Terriglobus albidus: one gene and its partner. The protein of the gene in region 2 binds, or shares a complex with, the protein of the main gene of each other region. Links are inferred from orthologs where the notes say so. Each region holds a gene or a part of one and is shown on either strand. Other genes may lie near its edges.

Region 1 (3,542 bases), 3.1 Mb from region 2 along the record:
GCTTCAGCGGCTCCGGCAAGGTATTGGCGTAAGCCTCTTCACTGGTCTTCACACCAAAGTCGATGACCGGTTCAAGCAGGCTTTTGATCTCGGCAGAGGTTAGGTCAGGGATGAATTTTTCGAAGACAAGCGTGACCCGTGAGCCTGTCGGCTGGTCTTCCGGAGCGACGACGTTGTTGTCGTTAAACTGCACATGCGAGAGCCAGCGGTGCTTCTTGAAGGGGCCGCCGTCCAGATCGATGATGAGGCGATCTTTCTCGAAGTGCAGATTCGTCACGACGACCCGGTCTCCGGCCTGTGCGGAGATGCCCTTCTTATAAAGAGCATCACGGATAGCGTCAGAGTCTGGAGAGAGCGTGCCATTGGCCTGCAGGGTCAGTCCCTGACCACCCATCGGCAAAGCCCGGTGGGCGAAACCCTGTTCCGCTTCGAGCATGCGCAACAAATCTCGCCTGCCTCGCTCTGTCAGAGGCTGAGATGGCAGCTCGACCCTTGTGGGATGAAATTCGGTGACCATGCCGTCGGTGGCTGTGTTTTTGCCAACAACAAAAACTTGCCCTCGTGCCGCCGGCAGCCAGAGGGCGGCCAGCGAAGCTGCTACCACCCAAAACTGAGCCCGCGATGCCATGGAGGTATCACCTCAAGTTACCAGCATCTTGCGCCTTCCCTGAGGGGCTTGGCAAGTCAGGGTTTTGTCATTTTTCCCCAGATGGGAAATCTGATTGTTCGGTAGGCCGAGGTGCCGTCTGCAAGGGTGCAGAAGCCGGCATGATCTGGATGAGCGCTGCTTGTTTTTGAGCCGCTTCGGCCTCCATGGCAGCATGCTGCGGCGGAGGCGGAGCGGCCATCGGGTACCCGCCGGCAACGACCGGATCAAACCCATATTTCCAATGGAGATCGCGGGTTACCCGCACAACAACGGCGATGCCAGCCAGAACGACAAATGGCGCGAGCACTGATGCTTCCGGACCGTAAAGACCTCCCGTCAACCAGACCGGAAGGCCGGGACGAGCCTGCACTACGCTCGAGAAGTCCAGACCACTCACTGGTAGACCGAAGAGAACCCCCATGCTGGCATTCCAGCCGAAGTGCAGTCCCCAAGTCATCCAGAGGCTGCGTGTCTGCAGATATGCCACCGATAGCATGATGCCCGCCAGCATGGTGACAAAGACCGCCGGCCAGCCTCCGTGCGGGTTGTTCAGATGAACCAGGCCAAAGACGGCTGCGAGCAACAAGGTAGCGACCGTTGGTCCAACGGCATCGCGAAGTCGTTGAAAAGCATAGCCGCGGAAGGCGACCTCTTCAACCAGGGCAGCGACCGCGAGCACGATCAGGTTGTTCACCGTGAGCAGGATGGACCGGGCGCTCCACCAGAAGCTGAGATCGAGCCTGCCGGAGAGCATGATCGGCAGCACCAGAACCGTGATCAGTCCCCAGCCTGTAGCGACTCCCAGGGCAAGCTCTTTAGCAAATCCTTCTCGTCGTATAAGTCCCATGGACTTGATAGGACTTTCCTGCCCATCAAGAGCACGTCCCATTCCCCAGAAGCCGAGCAGAAGCAGGGCCAGCCAGAATGTCCGGAAAAACAGTTCATGCGCCGAAGTATCGATGTTCGACGTCGCCATCACGGCAATGATCTGGGAGGCAAAGACCCAGACGGTGCCAAAGACAAAGCGCACGGCTGCACTGCCCCGAGTCTGGCCTCCAAAGAGCCCGCCCGAGCCACGTATACGGTCCTGGGTCTGCAAAGTCATCGTGGCAAACGGAGCTTAGGAGGCTACCTCAAAGAACTGGGCCATGTTGCGGAACTTGCTGTAGCGCTGGGCCAGCAAGTCGTCGACGCTGAGCGTACGGAGATGGCCAAGATTGGCCTCCAGACGATCGTTCAGAAGGGAGACCGAATAGGCGGGATCGTTCTGCGAGCCACCCTCCGGCTCTGCAACAATCTCATCCACGCAACCCAGCCGCTTCACATCCTCTGCTGTGTACTTCAGCGCCTCCGCCGCCTTCTGTTTTTTGGCGGCATCCTTCCACATGATGGATGCGCCAGCCTCGGGAGAGATCACCGAGTACATGGCGTTCTCGAGCATCAGTACCCGATCGGCCACAGCCAGCGCGAGAGCCCCGCCGGAGCCTCCCTCACCCGTGATAGTGGCTAAGATCGGCACACGCAGACGCGCCATCTCGATCAGATTGCGGGCGATGGCCTCTGCCTGTCCGCGTTCTTCCGCGCCGAGGCCTGGATTTGCACCGGCCAGGTCGATAAAGGTAAAGACCGGACGGCCGAACTTCTCGGCCAGTTTCATGGCGCGCAGTGCCTTGCGGTATCCCTCAGGGTCCGGACTGCCGAACTTGCGCAACATGCGCTCCTTCAGAGTGCGGCCCTTCAAGTTGCAGATGACCATGACCTCTTCCCCGTGGAAACGGGCCATACCGGCTGCCATGGCGGGGTCATCGCCAAAGGCACGGTCTCCGTGGATCTCGCTGAAGTCGGTAAAGAGTGCCTGGATAAAGTCCATCGGGTATGGGCGCTGGGGATGCCGCGCCATCTCAGTCCTTCGCCAGGCTTCAGACGTCTCTGCCACGGCGGGCTTTGCTGCCTCAAAATCTGCCATCAGGTTCGATTGTATCGAAGCTGGTCGAGCGCAAGCCAGTTATCGCTGCGGAAGTGCAGCAACATGAAAAAGACGAGAAGATACAGCAACTGCTGGCTCGCCACATCCCATTGCTGATTGGCGGTAGTACCAGCGGTGAGCATCATCATGAAGAGCGATCCGCAGATCAGAGCAAGGCGGGTAAAGATGCCGAAGATCAAAGCCAATCCAAGGGCAGCCTCCGCGAATGGGATGACGTAACCAAGAGCGAGTACCAGGTCATGCGGCAACGGAGCATTCGCAAGACGCTGTGCGGTATTAGCAGCAAAGGCAGCGACGCCGGAGTGGATCCGAATGAATCCATGACCCGCAAAATTGACACCGAAGGCGATGCGAAGCAGAGCGTACGCTAATTGGCGGTCGGTAGCCATACTCGTTGGACTGCCTATATCGCCCGCGAGTTTCGTTTCGCCTCCAGAAAGGACGGCGCAACAGGAGGTACATCGCTGGAGTCATCGAGCATCTCCCACCGCATCAGCGAAAACGGAAGATTGCCGTTCAGCCAGATGAAGTCATGGAACCGCTGCAGCTTGAAGCTCTCTTCCTGCTTCTGGCGGGCATCGGTCATCAGCCGCTGGATATCGAGCTTGCCGATCTGGTAGGTAATCGCTTGTCCAGGTGTCGAGGCAAACATGACTGCCTCGCTGGTCGCCGTACCGCGGTCCATGGGGACAACCTTCGTTAGATAGTCGGCGGCCTGCTCCAGTGTGAACTCTCCGAGGGCCAGCTTGACGTCGACCTCCACACGCAGCGCCCGCAGGCGCATCATGCCGTAGATGGCCTCCTTCATATGCGGCGAGTCGTCGAAGAGACCGGCTTCCAGCGCCATCTCCTCGGCATAGAAGCCGATGCCCTCGTTCGACTCCGAGTCGTAATAGTGCCGCCGGA
Region 2 (4,384 bases):
TCACCCCAGATATTCCATCCTTTGCGATGCAATGAACGGGCATCCAGAGTAAAGCGTCCGAATTCATCGATAACTGCTAAAGCTCAGCGAGTTCTTCTTCTTCCTCAGAAGTGGAACTCGCGGGTGACTTTTCAAACGCGAGCAGATCTCCAGGCTGGCATTCGAGAACCTCACACAGCAGTTCCAGCGTGCTGAACCGGATCGCTTTTGCGCGGCCGGTTTTCAGGACCGAGAGGTTCTGTGGCGTGATGCCCACTCGTTCGGCGAGAGTGTTCAGCTTCATCTTCCGGCGGGCAAGCATCACATCGACATTGACAACAATTGGCACTGCAAACGCTCCTTCGGCCAGATCAGATGGTCAGTTCGTTTTCTTCGCGCATCGCCGCAGCCATCTCCATCAGCCACGAGATCACGATGACCGTCACGCCAATGGCGATTGAGTCCATGCGGAAGTAGAAGGAATGAGGAAGGCGCCGCTCGGTTAAGACCACTGCAGCGGCAATCCATATAAGATTGGCCGCGGCCCACAGAAGAGCGGTTATACCCAATTGCCGGATCTCCCCAGCGGATGCAACGGTAAAGATCTTGCCTTCCGTATAGTTCCGAAATAACCGTTCCAGGTGATACAGCCCTTTGATAGGAACAGCGATCGCAAGCACCGCAACCACAGCCATAAGGATGCGTTGATATCCACTCAACGTGCTCAACGGGATCGAGATATCGAATGCACGGACGATTCCACCCCTTCCAATGCAGATGCCGGCGATACAGGCGAGCAACAGCAGGAACATGACAAGCAACGCTCCCTGGCAAATCCGCCTGAAAACCTGGCTGAACGACCGAATCCTTTGCAGCTTTCTCTCGAGTTCGGAATCCATGAACGATACCTCCGTAGATCTACCAGCACCACGAAAGAAACAGTAAGACGCTAGAGCGTCTTTGTCAATATTTATTTATCGAATAACGATAAATAAATAGCGTTTATCGCTACCAAGAGCCCGCAAGGCGCCCCTCTCTTTGAATGGCAGCTGCCAAAATCAATCGGCTCGATCATTTTTTCTGAGAATGAACTCGTGTCTGCCTCTGGCCGTCGGCATGTGTGTTTGTGGTCGCTCGTAAGTACAACCCTACGAGTCAGTTCCGCAATCTCATGAATCGCATTTTCCTGCCTCGAAAGAGGGAAAGAGGAAGGAAGAGCCCATAAAGAAGTTCCAAGGTGTGTCCTGGGACGCGGATGAGGGGACTCATTCGCGTCATTTTTTCTTTGGACTGCGCTGACTTGGAGGATGTCTCCTGGGGACATGGGGACCCGGGCATGGGCTATCTCTATATGTCGATATCTCTAGATGTTGCTGGGCATTCCGAGAGGAGCGTGCAGCGGCGTTTTCATTGCGGAAAACGCCCATACATGCACAAACCCTGCATTACACCTACAGAAAAATGCTCTAGCGGTTGAGGGGAAAGACCGCGCGGACGCGAGGCTCTTTCAGGTAGAGGCCAATCCAGAGTATGGCGCCGAAGAGAACAGGCATGTACCAGATTGCCTGTTCCGCCCGCAGGTGGGTGAGGGCAGCTGCACCGAGGTAGGCCGTGAGCAGGATCACGCCCAACACTTCGGTGACCGGAATCAGCGCCAGCAGGCCGCCGAGCAGAGCCACAGTGCCCATGTAGGGAAGGATGCTCATGGGATAGCCGAACTGCTTGAGGCCGTCGATCACCATCTGAGCGTGGCGGAGCGTGTTGATGCCGCCCGAGAGGATAAAGAGTGAGGGAATCCAGATGAGGATGCGCCCAGTCCACAGCGCGGCCTTCGAGGTGCCTGCGGTTTCAGCCATGAGGCAAGGTCTCCTTTAGAGGGTTCATCCCAGGAGGTATGGGACGGCCCGGCAAGGATACGAAATCTTGTCTCTATTGGGCTAGGCCGGCTGCATGAAACTGAGAGCGCGGACGAGGTAGTCCTTCAGCTCGCGGCGCGGAACAATGGCATCGAGGAAGCCGTGCTCCAGCAGGAACTCCGCGCGCTGGAAGCCTTCGGGTAGCTTCTGGCGGATGGTCTGCTCGATGACGCGGGGACCGGCAAAACCGATCAGGGCTCCGGGCTCGGAGATATTGAGGTCGCCCAGCATGGCAAAGCTGGCCGTGACGCCACCGGTGGTAGGGTCGGTCATCAGCGAGATGAACGGGATCTTCTCGGCGTCGAGACGCGTAAGAGCCGTGGAGACCTTGGCAAGCTGCATCAGGGAGGCGATGCCTTCCATCATGCGGGCTCCGCCGGAGGCCGAGATGATGATCAGCGGGGTCTTGGTTTCGTAGGCGCGATCCACAGCGCGGGCGATGGTTTCGCCGACGACGGAGCCCATGGAGCCACCGATGAAGCCATATTCCATCACCGAAAGAACGACACGATGCGGCCCCATCTGGCCGACGGCATTGATGATGGCGTCGTTCAGGTTGGTCTTGCGGCGGGCTGCCTGCAGGCGGCCGCTGTAGCTCTTAAGATCGGTGAAATTCAGCGGGTCGGTGGAGCGCAGATCCAGGTCGACCAGCTGATAGCCAGGCTCAAGCAGCAGATCGATACGCGAACGGGCATCGAGGCGGAAGTGCTTGCCGCATTTGGGGCAGACCTGCAGGTTGGCTTCGAGATCAGCCTTCCAGATGATCTGCCGGCAACCCTCACACTTGATCCAAAGACCTTCCGTGCGGACTGTCTTCTCTGTGTCGTCGTTGATGATCTCGTTATCTTCGCGCTTAAACCAGGACATCCTGTTCGTAACCGCCTCGGCTATTTTACCGGAGCGGAGCGTACGGTGCAGGACGGCGGAGGAAGAGGCCTCCTGCGGCGCAAAGAATGAGGCCCCAGGCGATGGCAAAAGAGAGGCGCAGCGCGCTTTCCCGGCGTTCAAAGGGAAGCAGGCTCTGGCCCGCGACGACATAGTTACCGTCGGGAAGCGGACGAACGGTGAGCGCAAGGCGCAGACGATTCTCCGGCTGCCAGGTGATGACCGTACGCCCGGTCTGCCGGATACGAGGGAAGATCACGCTGGGCAGATGCGGAAAGGCTCCATGCAGCGTGGCGCTGGCAGCGATGGGTTCGCCGGCAGGGTTGTAGATGGCGGCAAAGGTATGGTCAGAACGCAGCCAATCGACATCGCTGATCTCTTCTCGCGGCTGCAGGATATGCTCATTCGCGCCTTGTCCGAGCCTGGCAGCGATGCTTGCCACTGCCTGTCGGGGCCTGACATCGGCCTGGCGGCGCACGATCTGCTGCGCTGTAACCGCCATCACCAAGAGGACCAGGGTGACGGCTCCAGAGAGCAGGATGGCGTACAGCGGCCGCAAAGGTGTCGTTATCCGCTCCCAGAGTCCGGAACCCAGGCTGTCCCGTAGATGGACCAGAAGCAGCCGGCCGTGTCCCGATTGCCGCTCGTCATAGGCCTGGCGCGCGGCGTCGAGAAGCTGCTCGCGATACCGTTCTCGGAATGCCTTTGGATATAGGTACAGGGATAAAGCGTAGATGCGGAGGAGACGATCGAGCTTCATGCCTTCACCTCGATGGGGCGTATGCCTTTGTCCTGAGCCATGGCGACCGCTCGCTGCAGCCGTGCCGTCTCTGCTGTAAGCACACGCCTGCCGAGCGGGGTAACGCGATAGTAGCGCCGGCGCTCATCTTCAGAGAGGCCCGTCTCCACGACAAGGCCAGCGGTCAGCAGGCGGTCGAGCGTTCCGTAGAGCGTTCCCGGCCCCATGGAGACGTGCTCGCGCGCCTCCTGCATGATGGCGTAGCCGTGCTTTTCACCATCGGCAAGGGCGAGAAGGATGGCGAAGACTGCCGGCGTTAGCGGAAGATGATCCTCGGGCGAAGTCCTGGCGGTGCTCATGGAAGCACTCTACATCAGGAACAGATATATCCGCAACAGATATATGTTAGCCAGCGACGCGGCGACGGCTCTTACGGGCCATGCCGGAGATGGCGCCGACCAGCGCAAGGAAGGCCGTGATGAAGACGGCGCGCATAGCGAACTCCGAAAGCATCTGCCCGGCATGGCCTTCGGGAGAACGCAGCAGGGAGAAGACGAGCTGCTGTTGCTGGGCGTCAATGCCCACACTCTTGTAAAACTCACCCAGCCTGTTCAGCATGTCGGCGAAAGCAGCGTCCATGGCTGCTCCGCGATGCAGGACATAACGTTGGATGACCATCAGCAGCGCGGTCGAAAAGGTGGTGAGGAACGAGACGGCGAGACCGGTCACCGTTCCGAGACGCGCGCCGATACCGCCATCCATGGGACGGTTGGGCGCCGGCTTGAGGTAGAACCAGAGCGTCGTGGTGGATGCCGTGAGGATCCAGAGAAAGCGAGCGATAGAGAGCACCGGCACCAGCACGGCC

What was found.
Region 1: the proteins of accD (region 2) and FTW19_RS14800 are in contact, whole or in part, in a solved structure (PDB 8UXZ), measured with the Escherichia coli proteins. The link is inferred for Terriglobus albidus from one-to-one orthologs.

What each region holds. Positions count from the first base shown.
Region 1 is NZ_CP042806.1:3,790,965-3,794,506, reverse strand. What follows is about bases 693-3,542. They hold FTW19_RS14800 (acetyl-CoA carboxylase carboxyltransferase subunit alpha), read right to left. Parts: upstream 2,616-3,542; coding sequence 1,770-2,615; downstream 693-1,769. Other genes in these bases: FTW19_RS14790 (DUF885 family protein), read right to left, coding at 3,040-3,542; FTW19_RS14795 (DoxX family protein), read right to left, coding at 2,615-3,025; FTW19_RS14805 (CPBP family intramembrane glutamic endopeptidase), read right to left, coding at 696-1,754. Outside these bases: FTW19_RS14810 (DUF2845 domain-containing protein), read right to left, coding at 1-628. UniProt on the Escherichia coli protein: Component of the acetyl coenzyme A carboxylase (ACC) complex. First, biotin carboxylase catalyzes the carboxylation of biotin on its carrier protein (BCCP) and then the CO(2) group is transferred by the carboxyltransferase to acetyl-CoA to form malonyl-CoA.
Region 2 is NZ_CP042806.1:696,825-701,208, reverse strand. The notes cover bases 840-3,839. They hold accD (acetyl-CoA carboxylase, carboxyltransferase subunit beta), read right to left. Parts: upstream 2,763-3,839; coding sequence 1,917-2,762; downstream 840-1,916. Other genes in these bases: FTW19_RS02890 (PadR family transcriptional regulator), read right to left, coding at 3,537-3,839; FTW19_RS02895 (hypothetical protein), read right to left, coding at 2,788-3,540; FTW19_RS02905 (DoxX family protein), read right to left, coding at 1,446-1,835. Outside these bases: FTW19_RS02915 (helix-turn-helix domain-containing protein), read right to left, coding at 77-328; FTW19_RS02910 (DUF2975 domain-containing protein), read right to left, coding at 351-791; more of FTW19_RS02890, read right to left, coding at 3,840-3,878; FTW19_RS02885 (hydrogenase maturation nickel metallochaperone HypA), read right to left, coding at 3,925-4,384.